DNA from 2 places in the Aliivibrio fischeri ATCC 7744 genome. Region 1 is predicted to be linked to the other one. Evidence: riboswitches for the same ligand, from Rfam matches in the RefSeq annotation. Region 1 holds a riboswitch; the other holds the start of a gene.
The links. Region 1 has a riboswitch for lysine ahead of lysC (lysine-sensitive aspartokinase 3). Riboswitches for the same ligand answer to the same signal wherever they lie in the genome.
Positions count from the first base shown of each region.

Region 2: it holds a riboswitch for lysine, as region 1 does, so the genes downstream of both, AVFI_RS08650 (Na+/H+ antiporter NhaC family protein) here and lysC (lysine-sensitive aspartokinase 3) in region 1, are expected to answer to the same signal.

Region 1 covers NZ_CP092712.1:371,691-382,308, reverse strand. The annotation lists gene AVFI_RS01750 (glycosyltransferase family 4 protein) at 1-460, shown strand, start outside; gene AVFI_RS01745 (hypothetical protein) at 447-851, shown strand; gene galU (UTP--glucose-1-phosphate uridylyltransferase GalU) at 1,032-1,901, shown strand; gene uvrA (excinuclease ABC subunit UvrA) at 2,073-4,898, shown strand; gene AVFI_RS01730 (PglL family O-oligosaccharyltransferase) at 4,995-6,755, shown strand; gene AVFI_RS01725 (pyridoxal-phosphate-dependent aminotransferase family protein) at 6,807-7,919, opposite strand; lysine riboswitch at 8,131-8,305, shown strand; gene lysC (lysine-sensitive aspartokinase 3) at 8,370-9,722, shown strand; gene metH (methionine synthase) at 9,789-10,618, opposite strand, start outside.
Region 2 covers NZ_CP092712.1:1,873,535-1,884,152, reverse strand. The annotation lists gene nhaB (Na(+)/H(+) antiporter NhaB) at 7-1,599, opposite strand; gene fadR (fatty acid metabolism transcriptional regulator FadR) at 2,047-2,889, shown strand; gene AVFI_RS08660 (MipA/OmpV family protein) at 3,038-3,790, shown strand; gene AVFI_RS08655 (H-NS family histone-like protein) at 4,063-4,467, opposite strand; lysine riboswitch at 4,711-4,894, shown strand; gene AVFI_RS08650 (Na+/H+ antiporter NhaC family protein) at 4,976-6,562, shown strand; gene AVFI_RS08645 (IS4 family transposase) at 6,681-8,003, shown strand; gene AVFI_RS08640 (nucleotidyltransferase) at 8,101-8,877, shown strand; gene AVFI_RS08635 (DNA polymerase II) at 8,882-10,618, shown strand, end outside.

The DNA.
Region 1 (10,618 bases):
CCTTAATATTCCATTGGTTATTATGGGCGATACCGATCACCCTACGCCTTATAGTGAAAAACTCAAACAACAAGCAAGAGATGTTGATGGCGTCATTCTTACTGGTTTTTTAAAAGGTGACGAACTGCAAGCCATTTTCTCTCAAGCAAAAACATTTGTAATGCCGTCATATCATGAAGGCTTGCCTATCGCTCTACTTGAGGCTATGTCTTATTCTTTACCTGCAATTGTCAGTAATATTCCGGCTAACTTAGAGGTGAAACTAACTCCAGATACATATTTTTCTGTTGGTAATACCGAAGAGTTAACAGTACAACTCGTTCAGCATGCTAAAAATGAATATAGCAACATCAATTATGCATCCTATCTTGAATACTACGACTGGGAAAAAATAGCGACTCAAACTATGGCGGTATATCAAAACGCGTTAACTAAGAAGGCATCAAGTGAACAATCATAAACAACAAAAGTTACTTGAGCATTTCTACTCATCTTTAGATGAGAATGTCATTGATGAGCTCACTGAAGAACAAAAAGAATCCATTGAACGCGCGATCATTGCGACGGGGTTAGGTTCAAATAATCGCGTTGATATTAGAAAAAGTATTTCTGTTTTTAATAAGCGCTACTTTTTCGTTTTCCTTCTCGGACGAGATTATCGACAGCAGTTACGTAAAGAATCCCCTTTTGCATTATTAATGCTTACCTTTCTTATATCTATCGGCATTTTTTGTATATTAGGGCTAGCTGTTTTTGCTTTGTATCTGATCAAATCGGCCTTAGGAATTGATATTTTCCATAACTTTTCTTTTGGTGTTTGGGATTGGTTTAAAGAGTTAATGCAGCATTAGTTTTACATGTGGTTTTCATGCTTATTAAAGAGAAAATCACATTAATAATGATACGGAGCTCTATTTTTGATGAAAGCACTTCATTTCATGCACCTAAGTCGATAAACTGCGTCGATAATAATGAGGCTCAAAATGAAGCCTCCATTAAATTTTTAAATATTGTCTTTCTAGGACTGAATTATGATCAAAAAATGTTTATTTCCTGCCGCAGGCTACGGCACACGCTTTTTACCAGCAACAAAATCAATGCCAAAAGAAATGATGCCTGTTGTAAACAAGCCTCTTATTGAATACGGTGTTGAAGAAGCAATCAATGCTGGTATGGACGGTATGTGTATTGTTACTGGTCGTGGTAAACATTCTTTAATGGATCACTTTGATAAAAACTACGAATTAGAACACCAAATCAGTGGTACAAACAAAGAAGAACTTCTTGAAGATGTTCGTGAACTGATTGATTCAGCTCATTTCACTTATATTCGTCAACGTGAAATGAAAGGCTTAGGTCATGCAATTTTAACCGGTCGTGAACTTGTAGGTGATGAACCTTTCGCAGTTGTACTTGCTGATGACTTATGTGTGAACGAAGAGCAAGGCGTATTGGCTCAAATGGTTGCTTTATACAAGCAATTCCGTTGTTCTATCGTTGCTGTAGAAGAAGTACCAGACAACGAAACACATAAATACGGTGTGATTTCTGGTGAAATGATCAAAGATGATTTATACCGTGTTGATAACATGGTAGAAAAGCCAGAGCCAGGAACAGCACCAAGCAACCTAGCTATTATTGGTCGTTACATCCTAACTCCTGATATTTTTGAATTAATCGAGCAAACAGAACCAGGTAAAGGCGGTGAAATTCAAATCACCGATGCTCTACTAAAACAAGCACAATCAGGCTGTGTTTTAGCTTATAAATTTAAAGGTAAGCGTTTTGACTGTGGCAGCGTTGAAGGTTATATCGAAGCAACGAACCACTGTTATGAAAACATTTATCTAAAAGATAAAAAATCATCAGAATTAGCAAAAAAAGTAACGGGTAAAAAATAACCCTAACACTTAAATAAATAATAACGCCCCATGTTTAGACATGGGGCGTTTTGTTTCACCTCTCTAATCCCATCATCACTACACTGTTTTTTTATCCAGTAAAATGCTTTTCTGTTTTCTTACTCTGTGCAATACTTAACCCTTAGTTATTTTTATTGCAGTGAGACTCCCATGGATAAAATTGAAGTTAGAGGGGCCAGAACCCATAACCTAAAAGACATCAGCTTAACTATCCCAAGAGATAAGTTGATTGTAATTACAGGACTTTCAGGTTCAGGTAAGTCTTCTTTAGCCTTTGATACCTTATATGCAGAAGGCCAACGACGTTATGTTGAATCTTTATCAGCGTACGCTCGTCAATTTTTATCTCTAATGGAAAAACCTGATGTAGACCACATTGAAGGTCTCTCTCCTGCCATTTCAATAGAACAAAAGTCCACCTCTCATAACCCTAGATCAACGGTTGGAACTATTACCGAGATTTACGATTATTTGCGTCTTCTTTATGCTCGTATTGGTGAGCCTCGCTGCCCTGAGCACCATGTTGAATTAACCGCACAAACCATCAGCCAAATGGTAGATAAAGCATTGGAATTGCCTGAAGGCACAAAGCTGATGCTATTAGCTCCTATTGTTAAAGAACGCAAAGGTGAACATGTTAAAACCCTTGAAAACCTAGCTGCGCAAGGGTTTATTCGGGCTCGTATTGATGGAGAAGTTTGCGATCTTTCTGATCCTCCGACACTAGAATTACATAAAAAACACACCATTGAAGTTGTGGTTGATCGCTTTAAGGTCAGAGATGATCTTCAACAACGCCTCGCAGAATCATTTGAAACTGCTTTGGAATTAACAGGCGGTATTGCGGTTGTCGATTATATGGATGACAGCGAACACGATCCTTTAATCTTCTCTGCGAACTTTGCCTGTCCACATTGTGGTTATAGCATGCAGGAACTTGAGCCTCGCCTGTTCTCTTTTAATAATCCAGCAGGGGCCTGTGGCACTTGTGATGGATTAGGCGTACAACAATACTTTGATGCCGATAGAGTCGTTTTAGACGATAAGCTAAGTATCGCAGAAGGTGCTATTAAAGGTTGGGATCAAAAAAATTATTACTATTTTCAAATGCTAGGGTCATTAGCTAAACATTATGGTTTTGATTTATTCGCACCATTTAAATCCATCTCAAAAAAATTCCAAAACATTATTCTTAATGGCTCAGGCAGTGAAGAAATTGAATTTCAATACAGTAATGATCGCGGCGATCTACGAGTCAAACGCCATCCATTCGAAGGAATACTAAACACCCTAGATCGTCGCTATAAAGAAACGGAATCAAGTGCCGTTCGAGATGATCTATCCAAATATATTTCAACTCAATCTTGTTCAAGTTGTCACGGTACACGCTTACGTTTAGAGGCGAGAAATGTGTTTGTGGGTGATACCACATTACCTGAAATCTGCGAAATGAGTATTCAAGACTCAATGGCTTTCTTTAGTTCGTTAACGTTACAAGGACAAAAAGCACAAATTGCCGATAAAGTAATGAAAGAGATTAACGAACGCCTTCACTTTTTGGTTAATGTTGGCCTTAATTACCTCAATTTATCACGCAGTGCCGATACCTTATCCGGTGGTGAAGCCCAACGTATTCGTTTAGCCAGTCAAATCGGAGCCGGCCTAGTCGGTGTAATGTATGTCCTTGATGAACCATCTATTGGCCTGCATCAACGAGATAATGAACGCCTATTAAAAACGCTAAATCACCTCCGAGATTTAGGGAATACAGTTATCGTAGTAGAGCATGATGAAGATGCTATTCGCAGTGCCGATCATATTATTGATATTGGCCCTGGTGCAGGTGTTCATGGTGGCCATATTGTTGCCGAAGGTGATTATGAAGCCATTATTTCAAATCCAGACTCATTAACTGGCCAATATTTAAATGGTACAAAAAAAATTGCGGTACCAAATGAACGTGTTAAGGCCGATCCTAAAAAACAAGTAGAACTTATTGGAGCAACAGGAAACAACTTAAAGAACGTGACGTTAAAACTGCCAGTGGGATTATTTACTTGTATCACAGGGGTTTCCGGTTCAGGTAAATCAACCTTAATCAATGATACTTTCTTTAAAATTGCTCATACTCAATTGAACGGAGCCACCACATCAGAGCCAGCTCCGTATAAAAAAATTAAAGGTATCGAACATTTTGATAAAGTTATCGATATTGATCAAAGCCCAATAGGTCGAACACCTCGTTCAAACCCAGCAACTTATACTGGTATTTTCACACCGATACGTGAACTTTTCTCTGGAACGCCAGAATCACGATCTCGCGGTTATAAACCAGGCCGATTTAGCTTTAACGTTCGAGGTGGACGTTGTGAAGCGTGCCAAGGTGATGGTGTTATCAAAGTAGAAATGCACTTTCTACCAGATGTTTATGTTCCATGTGATGTGTGTGCGGGTAAGCGATATAACCGTGAGACATTAGAAGTAAAATACAAAGGAAAGAGTATCGATGAAGTCCTTCAAATGACCATTGAAGATGCTCATACCTTCTTTGAGCCAGTTCCTGTTATTGCTCGTAAACTACAAACCTTAATGGACGTTGGCCTCTCTTATATTCGTTTAGGTCAGGCTGCAACGACTCTTTCTGGTGGTGAGGCTCAACGTGTAAAACTAGCAAGAGAGCTCTCAAAACGAGATACAGGTAAAACACTGTATATCCTTGATGAACCAACAACAGGTCTTCACTTTCATGATATACAACAATTATTAACGGTTCTTCATCGTCTACGTGAGCGAGGCAATACAATCGTCGTAATTGAGCATAACTTAGATGTAGTGAAAACAGCTGACTGGATTGTTGATTTAGGTCCAGAAGGCGGACAAGGCGGTGGTGAGATCATTGCAGAAGGCACACCTGAAGATGTTGCACAAGTTGAAGGCTCTCATACGGCACGCTTCTTAAAACCGATGCTAAAATAACGTAACTCAGCAGAAAGTCCGCACTTTCACCTATGGATAAGATAGAATAAGGCCAACATTTTTGTTGGCTTTATTATATAAGGAAATAGTTGGAAAATGGCTACGCTCTTAACTCAAGGCACCCTATTAGAAGCAAAAAAAATCAAAAAGCCTCTAACCAAATCTTTTTTACTCAGCCTTACCATTCTTTTCTTTGTTTGTGCCCACTTTTTTCAGCCAAACCCTGGCGGTTCTGGCCTTCACCTTGCATTTAATGCCGCTTCTTGGATCCCTGCAAGTATCGCCATTGCCATTGCTCTTTTTCATATTGCAAAGCAAGGCATACTTAAGTTTTCGACATTAACCATCGTACTATTCATCTCGGTATGTTTATTATCAATTCCATTACTTTATCAAGAAGCATCCCCACACCTTGCTACCGGAAAATTTTTAGGCCTATGGGCTGGATTGCTCTTTTTTATTACTCTACAACAGTTTTCATTTTCAAATAAACAGAAGCAATGGCTGTTATGGTGCATCATTGGTTCAGTTCTTATTGAAACTCTATTTGGTTATATTCAATATCTGTTTTTAGAAGCTGGGAATTCATTTGGTTATAACGTAATAGCAAATCGCCCTTATGGCATTTTCCAACAACCCAATGTTATGGCGAGCTTTCTTGTAACTGGTTTAGCCATTGCTTCTTATTTCCTTGCAAGACAACCTATAAAGTATCGAGAAAATATCATTGCATTAACTTTGCTCTACGCAACAATCATATTCACTCTACCTTTAATTGTTGTTTTAGCTTCTCGTACAGGTTGGTTATCAGCTACTTTCAGTTTAGTTCTGCTTGTTCCTTATATGTGGAAATACTGTACTAAACCGCGTTTTATTTCTTGGCTGTTAGCGCTAGTCATTGGTTTTAGTGGAAGTTTTGCTCTACTCGATGTATCCAAAAATGATGATATTTCAAAGGTATCGCTTGCTAGCCAAAAAGCGGATTTAGATAGCCCAAGAAGATACACCTTCCCCCAAGCTCTAGATATGTTTTTAGAAAAACCCGTCACAGGTTATGGTTACGGTAATTACGAAGCTGAATACATTCTTTATACAGCGAAACAACATCAATTATCTTCTGACTACAAACCGGGGCTACCTTCAATGGATCACCCTCATAACGAGATCTTATACTGGGGAGTTGAAGGTGGTATTGTCGCTATTTTAGGTTTATTACTTGCCGCAGGTGGTGTTTTAGCCAAGATACGACGCAGCAAGCTGGATACTCAATTTGCTCTACTCGCTTTAATTGCCCCCATTTTTATTCATAGTCAGTTAGAGTATCCTTTTTATCATTCAATGATTCATTGGTTTACCTTTATTATTCTTTTATTTTGGATTGACCAATTAAGCTGTAAATACAAAAAATATCGAATCAGTGATATCAGTAAAATAACCCTACGTGTCAGTTCATTAGTATTACCGATTGTGACTGGTTTTTATATGCTATCAACGCTACATACAAACTGGGTATTAACTCAATTTGAAACCACAAAACCAATGAACCCAGACATTTTAAGTCGAGTAACCAACCCTGTTGTGTGGGAGGATAGATTCAATTGGGACGTACTTTCAACACAATTAAAAATCGGTATTATTAATAAAAAGCCAGAGCTAATTAAACCCTATATTGAGTGGTCACAAGAATTAATAAAAACCAAACCAAGACCTGCTTTTTATCAAAACTTAATCATTGCTTATCAAGCGTTGGGAGATGAAAAAAGAGCGGAAGATATAAGAAGAGAAGCCATATTCCTCTTTCCAAAAAGTAAATTTGAATCCGTACAACTCGATGAGAAATTACGGATGACTAACTAAAAACTATTAGCATAAACAGCCACGGGATTAAGTGGCTGTTTTATTTAACATTTACTTTAAAACATCAGATAATGCTTTTAAGCACAATGCGACATTCTCTTTTTTTGCTGCGTATCCCATAAGACCAATACGCCATGCCTTGCCAGCAAGCTCGCCTAAACCTGCACCAATCTCTAAATTATATTCCTCTAGCAACTGCTCTCTAACTTGAATATCAGAAATACCTACAGGTATATATACGGCATTCAATTGTGGTAAACGATATTCTTCATCAACAATAAACTTAATCCCTAACGCTTCAAGGCCTTGTTTTAACTCTTGGTGATAATCAGCATGACGCTGCCACGCCTGCTCAATTCCTTCATGTTTAAGCATTAACAGTGATTCATGCAAAGCATATAAACTATTTACTGGTGCAGTATGGTGATAACTACGCTTTCCTTCTCCACTCCAATACCCAAGAACCAAACTTTGATCTAAAAACCAACTTTGTACTACCGAGGATCTCGATTTCATTTTAGCAACCGCTTTATCAGAAAAAGTAACAGGAGATAATCCAGGAGTACAAGATAAGCATTTTTGAGAACCAGAATAAACCGCATCTAACTGCCATTCATCAACTAACAAAGGTACGCCACCTAACGAAGTCACCGCATCCACAATGGTTAAACAATTATATTGTCTCGCAATTTGTGCAATCGCTTTTGCGTCACTAAGAACACCAGTAGATGTCTCCGCATGCACAAAAGCAACAACGCTAATATCAGGGTTTTCTTCCAATGCTTGCGCGACTTTATCTAATGAAACAGGTTCACCCCATTTATCATCGATAATAATAGGAATACCACCACAGCGTTCTACATTTTGTCGCATTCGTTCACCAAATACACCATTACGACATACTAGTACTTTCTCGCCTTCTTCAACTAAATTCACAAAGCATGTTTCCATCCCTGCACTACCTGGGGCTGAAACCGCAATAGTAAAGTCATTTTTAGTTTGAAATGCGTACTTGAGTAGCTCTTTAACTTCATCCATCATTTTAATAAATAATGGATCAAGGTGACCGATAGTGGGACGGCTTAATGCTTGTAAAACTTGAGGAGAAATGTCAGAAGGACCAGGTCCCATAAGGGTTCTTTTCGGTGGTATAAAACTTTGCATTATAAACTCCTATCAATATGAGGTGATTAAAGAATAGACATAAGAAAAATTAAACTCAATTAGACTATTTGATTAGAGTGACTTAATTACGAAAAATAGCCCTATAAAGGTACTTTTTACTTAAAACAAAAGAAAAGTAAAAAAAGCATTACCAACAATTGACATTTGATTCATAAAAAAGCACATTATTGAAACGTATTTCATTTTGGAAATATAAAGAAGAGGAGCATTACCTAGGTAGCTTAATTTGTGGAGCCCAAACTCCAACACAAATAAGTGAGGGAGAGTAATGCCGAGATGATCCTATTGGGAGTAGGATTGTCGGTCGTTTAGGCTGAATCCTAACGATTGTCACTTAATTTATTAAGTGAAGAGCTTCTAGCAAACCACTCTTATTGCTATCGCTTCTTCACATTTATTTTTACACTGGATGTAGTCGGAGACAGGATAGTGAACCCTATTAATGTTGCCAAATTTGGCGGTACTAGCGTTGCAAATTTCGAAGCAATGACGAAAAGTGCAAGTGTCATTGAACAAAATCCAAATACTCACCTTGTAGTGATTAGCGCCTGCTCTGGCGTTACTAATCTTCTTGTTGAGCTTGCTAATGGCGTTCAAGATAATCACAGAAAAAAAGCAATTCTTGAAGAATTAAAAACCATTCATTTTTCTGTATTAGATCAGCTCGCAGATCCACTCATTCCAGAGCAAGCTATCTTAGATATATTGAATGATATTGAAAAAGCAGCAGATACAGCAACATCCCAATCAAATGATAAATTAACCGATCATCTCGTATCTTGTGGTGAGCTCATGTCTACTCACTTATTCACTCAATTACTCATTGAGCGAGGAAACCCTGCAGTACGTTTTGACATTCGCACTGTTTTGCGCACTGATTCTCGTTTTGGAAAAGGTGAACCACAACTTAATGATATATCTCGTTTAGCTCAAGAAAAACTGACACCACTTTGTCAGCAACAGATTGTGGTAACTCAAGGTTTTATTGGTTCTGATAGCGAAGGAAATACAACGACTTTGGGCCGTGGTGGCAGTGACTATAGTGCAGCACTTATTGCTGAGTCTGTAAATGCATGTGGTTTAGAAATTTGGACTGATGTACCTGGGATTTATACCACAGATCCTCGCATTGCTCCTAAAGCGTCACCAATTCCAGAAATTAGCTTTAGCGAAGCCTCTGAAATGGCAAACTACGGTGCAAAGATCTTACACCCATCAACACTTCTCCCTGCGCTTCGTCATCAAATTCCTGTTTTTGTTGGTTCATCAAAAGAACCTGAAAAAGGAGGCACTTGGATTAAAGAAAAAGTTGATAGTACTCCTTTATTTAGGGCGCTAACCCTTCGTTGTAACCAAACGATGGTAACACTGCATAGCCCAAGTATGTTCCATGCATATGGCTTCTTAGCTGAAGTTTTCAAGATTTTAGCTAAATACCAAATTTCTGTAGATTTAATTACAACTTCAGAAGTAAGCGTTGCTCTTACTTTAGATCAAACAAACACCAATGGTAAAGCACCAGAGCTTCCACTTGAAGCACAAAAAGAATTAGAAGAATTGTGTACTGTTGAAGTTGAACATAATCTTTGTTTAATCGCATTAATAGGTAACAAAATGAGTCATTCAAAAGGCTCTGCAAAACAAGTATTTGGTACTTTAGAGGAGTTTAATTTACGTATGATTTGTTATGGAGCTAGTCAACATAACTTATGTTTCTTACTTCATGAGTCTGAATCTAAACAAGCCGTTAAAATCTTGCACAAAGAACTTTTTGAACAATAATTGATACATACAAAAATGCCCATTACATTTAATGGGCATTTTTTAGTTTAAAAGGTCAATTGACTATTAATTCAAATTTGGACCTAACCACTTCTCAGCTTCAAGCATATTCCAACCTTTACGATCGGCATAGCTTTCGGCTTGATCTTGCTGAATCTGAGCAATCGCAAAATAACGAGAATCTGGGTGTGAAAAATACATTCCTGACACAGATGCACCGGGCCACATTGCATAGCTTGATGTTAAAGACATTCCAATAGATTCTTCAACATTCATTAACTCCCATAAAGCCCCTTTTTCTGTATGTTCAGGACAAGCTGGGTAACCAGGAGCAGGACGAATGCCTTGGTATTTTTCACGGATTAAATCATCATTTGAAAGCGTCTCATTAGGAGAGTAACCCCAAATTTCCTTACGTACTTTTTCATGTAAATATTCAGCAAAAGCTTCAGCTAGACGATCAGCCACCGCTTGAATCATGATAGCGTTATAATCATCACCATTTGCTTTATATTCATCAGCTAGTTCACGCTCACCAATACCACCAGTTACAGCAAAACCACCGATCCAATCATTTTTACCCGACTCTTTGGGTGCTATATAATCAGATAAACAATAATTAAAACCTTTCGGCTTCTCCGTTTGTTGTCGCAAATTATGAAGTACTTTTGCAACTGTAGTGCGTGATTCATCAGTATATACTTCAATATCATCACCAACACTGGAAGCTGGAAATAGCGCACACATTCCACGGGCTTTAAGTAACCCTTCTTTTTCAACTCGATCTAATAGATCATTTGCATCTTTAAATAATCGTTTGGCTTCTTCACCAACTTCTTCATGCTCTAAGATCTTCGGGTATTTTCCAACAAGAGACCACGTCATAAAAAATGGGG
Region 2 (10,618 bases), 1.5 Mb from region 1:
ACCTTATTAATGACCACTAGAAATCGCAGAAGTTGCACTTTCTATTGTTCCAGGTGCAATCCAGCCAAGATCGTAGAACATTGCTGTCATAGGTTCAAGGAAGAAAATGATACCAAACATACCAACAAGTGCTAATACAATTGTATAAGGAAGAGCCATCCATACCATACGACCGTATGATAATTGAATTAACGGAGCAAGAGCAGACGTTAATAGGAATAGGAAAGCAGCTTGACCATTTGGTGTTGCAACAGACGGTAAGTTTGTACCGGTATTGATAGCTACAGCTAGTAAGTCAAATTGATTACGCGTAATAACGCCATCCATTAATGCTGCTTTTACTTCATTAATGTAAACCGTACCAACGAATACGTTATCTGAAACCATCGAAAGAACACCATTTGCTACATAGAACAGTGCTAATTGAGCGCCTTTATCTTCTACAGCAAGTACTGCATCAATAATTGGTTTAAATAGCTCTTGGTCAATGATTACAGCTACAACGGCAAAGAATACGGCTAATAGGGCGGTGAATGGAAGAGCCTCTTCAAACGCTTTACCCATAGAGTGTTCTTCAATAACACCTGTAAATGCTGTTGCAAGGATAATAACTGATAAACCAATTAGACCAACGGCCGCAAGATGAAGTGCTAAACCAACAATTAACCATACTGCAATTAAACCTTGGATGATTAATTTAGCGTTATCGATATTAGTACGGTTTTTACGTTCTTCAGCTTCGTAGTCTTCTAGGATTTTACGTACGTTTTCAGGTAGTTTTGCACCGTAGCCACAAATACCTAATTTTTCAACAGCGATACAAGTTAAAATACCGCAGATAAATACTGGTGCTGTAATTGGAAGCATACGGATAATGAATTCACCAAACATCCAACCAGCTTGGTCGGCAATGATCAAGTTTTGTGGTTCGCCCACCATTGTCATTACACCGCCAAGAGCAGTACCAACACCTGCGTGCATTAATAGGCTACGTAAAAAAGCACGGTAGTCTTCTAAATCTTCACGAGTTAATTCATCAACATCGCTATCACAAGTATGGTCGTGAGTTTGTGAACCACCTTGACCAGATGCGACACGGTGATAAATTGCATAGAAGCCAACAGCAACACTAATTACAACCGCAATTACCGTTAACGCATCAAGGAAAGCTGACAAAAATGCAGCGGTAAAACAGAATGCAACAGATAGCGCTGTTTTTGATTTAATACCAATAAGTATCTTGGTGAAGATAAATAGAAGTAATTGCTTCATGAAGTAGATACCAGCAACCATGAATACGAGTAGTAAAAGTACTTCGATATTGGCTACGAGTTCATGCTTTACTTGCTCTGGGCTTGTCATACCAATGGCAATTGCTTCTATAGCTAATAAACCACCAGGCTGTAATGGGTAACATTTTAACGCCATTGCAAGAGTAAAAATAAACTCAACGACAAGCAACCAACCTGCAGTAAATGGATCTACAAAGAAGAAAACAAGTGGGTTGATTACAAGAAAAGAAAGTATTGCGATTTTGTACCAATCGGGGGCTTTACCAAGAAAATTTTTGATAAATGCATTCCCTAGCGAAATAGACATGTGATGCTCTCTACATTATTACGATAATTCTAAAAAATAAGGTTAAGTAGGGAGTTGATAATAATCGCCTAACATATTGTTATTAGTAAAGATAAACAACTATTTAGAAAAACAACAAGGCTTATTTTACTGCTTTGCCAAATAACTACCTATATATACCTAACCTTATATACCAAACGCCTGAACTTTACTCTTAATTCCTTAATAGTCAATATTTGAAAACAGGTAAATTGATCAAAATGTGCCTTTGCTCGGTTTTATTAATAAAACTAAAGAAATGTATAGAAAAAAGGTAGCAGATTTCTTGATTTATTAGGGAGATTAAGGCTTAAAAATTGGAAATGTGTTTCTAAATTACAGGTAAATTTAATAAATAGTTAAGGATTTATTGAACTGGTGGTATGATGAGTGCAGTTATCTTATTTAAAGAACGGATTTTAAACTTGTATGGTTATTAAGGCAAAAAGTCCTGCAGCATTCGCTGAAAAGTACATTATTGAAAGTATTTGGAATGGTCGTTTCCCACCAGGCTCAATTTTACCCGCTGAGCGAGAGCTTTCTGAATTAATTGGTGTAACGAGAACGACATTACGAGAAGTATTACAGCGTTTAGCTCGTGATGGTTGGTTGACAATTCAACATGGTAAACCAACAAAAGTGAACAATTATATGGAAACCTCTGGTTTACATATTTTAGATACATTAATGACATTAGTTGATGCTAATAATGCGACTTCAATCGTTGAAGACTTATTGGCTGCTCGTACTAACATTAGCTGTATTTTCATGAGACAAGCATTCAAGACAAATAAAGAAGGTTCTTTAAGAACACTTAATCGTGTTATTGAATCGTGTGAACAGTTACTTGCTGCAGAAAGTTGGGATAGTTTCATAGAAGCATCCCCATTCGGAGCAAAAATTAAAGCTGAAGTGAAAGAAGATAACGAAAAAGATCCTGCAAAACGTGAAGAGATCTTGATTGCTAAAACCTTCAACTATTATGATTATATGCTTTTCCAAGGTGTTGCTTTTAAATCTGGCAATCAAATTTATGGGCTTATCTTTAATGGTTTGAAAAAGCTTTATGTACGAGTAGGTAGTTACTACTTCTCTAACTCTGAAGCGCGAGAGTTAGCTTTACAGTTTTATCGTGACTTAAAGCTTATTTGCGAAGAAGAACGCAAAGATGCAGTAATGCCTAGAATGCGCCAGTACGGTATGGAAGGTAATTTGATTTGGAATGAAATGAAATTAAATTTACCAAGCAACTTTAGAGAAGATGATAGTTAATCTTATTTAGAATTTAATAAAGCAGGCATTTAGCCTGCTTTTTTTATATCTAAAATAAAGAAAAAACCTAAATAACTATCAAATGATGGGCGGTTATGTATAATGGTACGGTGTATTGTTAATTCTGTGGTTATATAAGGTTGTTATTGTGAATATATTAGTAAGTCGCTCTGTTTTTTTTCTTCTGGTGTTATTCAATAGCAGTGCTAATGCAAAAATTTCACAATGGTCTCTTGGTGCCGCCGCTGCATATTCACCTTCCTTTTATAAAGAGACGCCTTCGAATACAACAATTATTCCTATGATTGGTTATGAGGGGGAACATTTATTTCTGAGAGGGTTTAGTGGTGGTTATCGTCTAAAACCAGTAGGCTCACCTCAAAATATAATATTTCGATTTGTCTATGATCCTAGAACGTTTAAGCCCAATGATTCAAATGATGCTGCAATGCAAAAATTAGATGAACGTAAGAGTACTGTGCTTGGCGGGGTGAGCTATCAGATGATTACTCATGTTGGCATTGTTGAATTTACAGGGGGAACAGACATAGGTCGTACTCATAATGGTTTTTATGCAGAAGCGGCTTGGCGTTTACCATTAAGAGGAAAAGGGTGGGCAATTACACCATCATTAGGGTATTCATATAATAGTGAGAAATTAAATAATCATTTATACGGAGTATCCAATGAAGAAGCGTTACGAACTGGAGTTGACCAATTTGATGCAGATTGGGATGGACAGTTTTTTATTGGATTATCGACTTATTTCCACATTACACCAAATGTTCGAGTGACTGGTGGTTTGCGTTATGTGAATCTTGAGGGTAACTTAGAAAACAGTCCAATGATTGAGCATACAACGAGTTCAACTGGTAATGTCGGTATAGCGTACGTGTTCTAGGAATTTTTATATATTATTTAGTTCGCTTTATTAATGAGTAAGAGCTTATGATTTATAGAAAAGGTGACTATTAATAATATTGCTAATATAGGTGTATTAAAAAATACGACTAAGTAATTATTCTATAAGATCTAGCTGGTTTTATCTTATTCAGGTTTCTCTTAGTCAGTTTAAAGTTTCGAGCAATAATACGTTTCTAAATGTAATAAAATGAAAATAAAAAAAGACCACTTAGAGTAAGTGGTCTTTTTATATGCTCTTAAAGAGTATTATTAGATTAAAAACTCTTCTAGTTTTTTACCAGCATCAAGTTGCGCTTGAAGAGCTGAAGGAGTACGGCCTTGGCCTGTCCATGTTTTCTCTTCACCAGCGTGATCTTGGAATTTATATTTTGCAGGGCGAGGTGCACGTTTTTGTTTTGTTTTTACTGTCGTAGCTGACATTGTGTCTAATAGATCTTCAGGAGCGATACCGCTGTCGATCATCATTTGACGGAATTCTTCAAGTTTAGCTTGTTTTTCAGCTAGTTGAGCACGCTCTTCAGCTTCAGATTCTTGGCGTTCAGCAACAACAGATTGAAGTTTTTCTAATGCTTCTTCTAGTTGTTCTAAAGTCATTTCGCGAGATAAAGCACGTAGGCTGCGTAGGTTAAGCAGCGTTTTAATTGTATCAGACATATTTGGTTCCATAATTATTTTGATAATATGATTATAATATAACAGAAAAATAATATAACAAATTTCTAGATAAAGGAATAAAAAAATATTAATGATATTAATGTTAATAATATTCATTCTTAAAGATAAGACTGCTACTAAATAGTTTTAAAATGTTTCATTCTAATTAGCTAGATAACTTAATGTTAAAATACTCAGATATAGTATTGCAAAATTGTTTTCAATCCGTACAATAACCGCACCTAAATGGGTAGAGGCGCACCGCCTAAGAGTAAATTGTAAGAGGGTGATACTTACGACGACAATTGAAAGGAGTCGGTGCCGAAGTTAATTACGTTAATCGAGCGTATTAGCTGGGGTTATTTCGAAGAGGAATAACACTGCCATAGTCAATTTTATTTTTTAACTATGGAGCGCTACTGTAGGGGAATGTTATTCATTCACTTCCTTAATAACGATATTTATCGTATCTGCAGTAGATCTCCAACCAGACTGGTTGTTGTAGATCATGAACTTAGCTGATTTTTCAAATTCTCCAATTTCAATCTTGCCCCCGCTTATAGCTTTGGGTTTGGCAATTTTAACTCGCCGAGTATTACTTTCTCTTGGTGTAGGTATCGTGTTAGGCGCTATTTTGCTGTCTAGCTTTTCCGTATCAGGAACCGCTTCTTATGTGTTTAGTTCTGTTAAAGGTGTTTTCATCGATGGCGGTTCAATTAACTCATGGAATATGAGCATTGTTGCTTTCCTTATATTATTAGGAATGACAACAGCTTTATTAACTCTTTCAGGTGGCACACGTGCTTTTGCTGAATGGGCACAGACAAGAATTAAAAGTAAACGCGGCGCAAAACTACTTGCAGCTTTTTTAGGCGTGTTTATTTTTGTTGATGATTACTTTAATAGCTTAGCCGTTGGTTCAATATCCCGCCCTGTTACTGACCGTTTTTATGTATCACGTGCTAAATTAGCTTATATTCTAGATTCAACAGCTGCTCCAATGTGTGTATTAATGCCAGCATCAAGTTGGGGTGCGTACATCATTACAATTATTGGTGGCATTTTAGTTTCACATGGTGTGACTGAATATTCTGCTCTAGGTGCTTATGTTCGTTTAATTCCAATGAACTTTTACGCTGTATTTGCACTATTAATGGTATTCGCTGTTGTTTGGTTCCAACTTGATGTGGGCCCAATGCGTCACCACGAAAATGAAGCCGCTCGTGGTAATGGTTTTGATGATCAAGCCGTTAATTCTGAATCGAAAGATTTAAATGAAGAATTAAATATTGTTGAGAGTGAAACAGGTAAAGTTTCTGACTTAATTTTCCCAATTATTACATTAATTGTCGCAACGATCTCTTTCATGGTTTATACCGGCGGCGAAGCGTTAGCCGCAGATGGTAAAGCGTTTAATATATTAGGCGCATTTGAAAATACCGATGTTGGTGCTTCACTTTGTTACGGTGGTTTAATTGGTCTAGCATCTGCGCTAATTACTGTATTCCGTCAAGGTCTGTCAGTTAAAGATATAGGCATGACAATGTGGATTGGTGCGAAATCAATGTTTGGCGCTATTCTAATTCTATTCTTTGCTTGGACTATTGGTTCAGTTATCGGTGATATGAAAACTGGTACATACTTATCGAGTTTGGCACAAGGTAGCATTGGTATTCACTGGATCCCTGTAATCTTGTTCTTATTGTCAGGAATTATGGCATTCAGTACTGGTACATCATGGGGTACTTTCGGCATTATGTTACCAATCGCTGGTGATATGGCTGGCGCTACCGATATCGCATTAATTCTTCCTATGTTAGGTGCGGTTTTAGCTGGTTCCGTATTTGGTGATCACTGTTCACCGATTTCAGATACTACGATTCTGTCTTCGACAGGTGCGCGTTGTTGTCATATTGATCACGTATCAACTCAACTACCTTATGCATTATCCATTGCAGCGGTTTCAGCTGTTGGCTATATCGTACTTGGTTTTACAAGTTCAGTATTGGTGGCGTTTGCTGGTGTAAGTGTTGCATTTGTTTTAGCGTGTTTTGCTTTAATGATGATGTCGAAAAGACGCTCAGCAACAGCATAACTTGTTAGATTTTAAAATAAACCGGCTTTAAATGGCTAATGCCGATCGTTTAAGGGACTTGAACGATCCTTTGCAGCCTTCATAATCGGTCTTAAATTTATTTTAAGGCCGATTTTTTATGTCTGAGTTTTCTCGTGAATTACAATTAACTGCAGAATTTCACCTTCCTGAATCTATGGATTCATTTCGGAAAAATATTCCTATTGAGTGGATTTCAGAAGCCGTTAACCAAACTGGTCGCGCCGCTATCAGAAAGCGCAGATTTCCTGCTGAACAAGCTGTTTGGTTAGTGCTTGGAATTGGCTTAATGCGTAACCGCTCCATTAGCGATGTTTGTGATAAATTAGAATTAGCCTTCCCTGATGCTAAAGGGGAGCTCCCTCCCTTGGCCACAAGTAGTATCGTAAAAGCTAGACAGCGTATTGGTTATGAACCATTACGTTACCTATTTCATACCACTGCGAGTAAATGGGAGACAGAAGAATCGCCTGATTTAGTTTGTGGACTTAAACTCATGAGCGTTGACGGGACTCAATTTAAAACCCCTGAAACTAAGGATAACCAAAAGCTAGGCTACGCGACAGGTAAGGCTACATTTCCTTCAGTTCTTGCTGTTACCCTCATGTCTACACGCACCCACCTTATTTCAGATGCTGCTTTTGGACCAATAACCAATAGTGAAATATCTTATGCACAACAATTAGTTGGCTCCGCTCCAAATAATTCATTAACTCTTTTTGACCGTGGTTTTATGTCCGCTGAACTTTTTGAATCATGGCGTAATGCAGGAAAAAATACTCATTGGTTAACTCCAATAAAAAGTAAATTTAGGTACGACGTTTTAGAAGAGTTTTCAGACTACGATAAACTGATTAAAATGCCAGTTTCGCCTGATGCAAAACAGAAATATCCTCACCTCGGAGATAGCTGGCAAGCTCGTTTAGTTTTAATACCTGAGCCGAAAGGAGAGATCAAAGGGTTTATTACTTCATTAGAGTGTCCTGTGACTTATCCATTGAAAGATATTGTTGAAATTTACTGGGAACGATGGGAAATAGAACAAGGTTATGGTGAATTAAAACAAGGTCAACTTAACAATCAAGCAGTGCTTAGAAGCTTGAAAATAGAAGGAATATATCAAGAGTTATGGGGGATTTTGATTTCTTATAACCTCGTTCGTCTAGAAATGAAAAGAATGGCCGATTTTCATAAAATGGAACCATTAAGAATAAGCTTTATTAATGCGTTAAGGCTAATCCAAGATGAGTTCCTGTGGTGTTCAGGGCGAACACCAGGAACAGTGCCCAAGAAGCTGAAAAATCTACGAGAAAGCGGAAAGCGTCTAATCCTGCCAAAGAAAAGAAAGCGAAAACCATTTCCGCGACAAGTGCTTTATAAAGCACCGCGCTACCCTTATAAAAAAAGAGCCACTAGCTGTTAAGCGAGCGGCATTAGCTTTAAATGGCCGGTTTTTTATTGCTTTTTTAATGTTAAATCGCGATCATAAGCCCCTTAATATTCTTTATTTGGGGTGCATTTTGTCTCGTTTTACTTTACCAATTATTGATAAACACTCTCCATTTCAAAATGAGTTTGAACCAGTAATTCATGATTTAATTACTCATGTTCGCTCTGCTGCACCGAAATCCGTTCATAGTATTTATTTATATGGCAGCGTTGCTAGACGTGAAGCTATTGTTGGCCGTTCTAACCTTGACGTTACCCTTATTACATCTGCACCATTGACCAATAAAGAACAAACGCTAATTAATACAATTAAAATTCGTTTCCAATCTAAATACCCTCAAATTACCGGAGTTACATTTAATATTGGAGAGGCGGCAGATGCGTTGCAATTAGAGTCGATTTTTAGCTGGGGTTTCTGGTTGAGACACTGTTGTGTTTGTATCTATGGTGATGATTTATCAGAACGTTTTGGTGATTTTGAGCCTAGCTGGGAAATCGCGAAAAATATGAACATGGATATTGAAGAATGGTTAGGTGTTTATATTAAAAAAATATCTACTAGCCAAGATATGGCAGTTCAGGTTGAACAACAAAAAACCATCGCCAAAAAGTTATTAAGAAGCTGCTACTCTTTAGTTATGCATCGAGATAAAGGTTGGTACGATCATCCTGTACTTTGTGCTCGAAAATTTTTGGAATATTACCCAGAAAAACAGACTGAAATAGAACGCGTGGTTTTATTATTAAAAGGGCGCAAAGTTCCAAAGCGTTCTGTACTTGCTTTACTTAATGAATTTGGAGATTGGGTTGTAGCTGAATTTAATAAAATTGAACGAAAAATAGGTTAATAACTTGAATTCACCTCAACAGGGTTTTTTGCTTACACGTCAAACTAGAGAAATTAATAATCAAAGTTTAGTCGATCTCTGGGTTAAGTGTGATGACCATATTGCACACTTACTTATTGAAAACGAAGATGCAGTTACCTTCATATTAGAAAATAAGCGCTCTCAGTATGAAGCCTGTTTACAGAAAGAAAATATCCCTTTTCATATAAAACCGACGGCATTATCCACATTTAATCATGATTCCGTGCTCGGTTTATATTTTAAAAATACCTATCAGAAACGATCAGCGACGCAACTTATTGATCAGTTACATCTACCTATATATGAAAGCGATATTCGTTTAGCTGATCGTTATTTAATGGAACGTTTTATTTGTGGTGGTCTATCATTTATTGGCAACCCAGTACAAAAAAAAGACCATATTGAATATCGTAATGTAAAAGTTAAAACGACGGATCGTTCACCTAAATTTAGTATGGTTTCATTAGATATTGAGTGCTCAGAAAAAGGCATTCTATATTCTATTGCTCTACATAGTGAACTCGATACACGTATTATCATGGTGGGCGACTCACAAGACAGTGATTTGTCTATTCAATGGGTGGAAAATGAAAAAGCACTGCTTCTTGCTTTAGAGTCTTGGTTTTATCAATTTGATCCAGACATTATTATTGGCTGGAATGTGATTAATTTTGATTTTCGATTATTAATTCAGAGAGCAAAATGGCACAAATTACCTTTTCGTATTGGTCGGGGTAATAGTTCGCTTTATTGGCGTGATTCGGATAAAAATCGCCAACAAGGTTTTTTATCTTTTCCTGGACGCGTTGTGCTAGACGGTATTGATGCCTTGAAAACTGCGACTTATCATTTCTCTAGTTGGTCACTTGAATCCGTAGCTCAAGAGTTATTGAAAGAAGGTAAATCGATTAATGATCAAAGTGATAAAATGTCTGAGATCAATCGAATGTATCGAGAAGATAAACTTTCTTTAGCCAAATATAACCTTCAAGATTGTGTTTTAGTTACTCGTATATTCGAACATACTCATCTATTAGAGTTTTTGATTGAGCGAACGAAATTAACGGGGGTTGAGCTTGATCGTGTTGGTGGTTCCGTTGCTGCATTTACTAACTTGTATTTACCAAGACTCCATCGAGCAGGGTATATTGCCCCTAATTTAGAGAGTGAAAATTGGATTGCAAGTCCTGGCGGTTATGTAATGAACTCTAAGCCAGGTTTATATCAATCTGTTATCGTTCTTGATTTTAAGTCTCTTTACCCTTCGATTATTCGTACCTTTAATATTGACCCTTTAGGCTTGATTGAAGGATTAAAACAAGAAGTAGGTACGGAAGATAATCAAGCCATTGATGGTTTTAGAGGGGGACGATTTCATCGTTATAAACACTTCTTACCTAAATTAATTGAAAATTTATGGTCCGCTCGAGATGAAGCAAAAAGAAATAATGAAAAAGCATTTTCTCAAGCAATAAAAATCATAATGAACTCATTTTATGGGGTGCTAGGTTCGTCAGGGTGCCGTTTTTTTGATCATCGATTGGCCTCTTCAATAACCATGCGTGGGCATGAAATTATGAAAATGACGCGTGAGTTGATTGAAGCTGAAGGTTATGAAGTGATATACGGCGATACTGATTCTACGTTTGTTACTCTTGGGCAATCAATGTCATCTAAAGAAGCTGACGCTATTGGTTCATCTTTAGTTGAAAAGATAAAT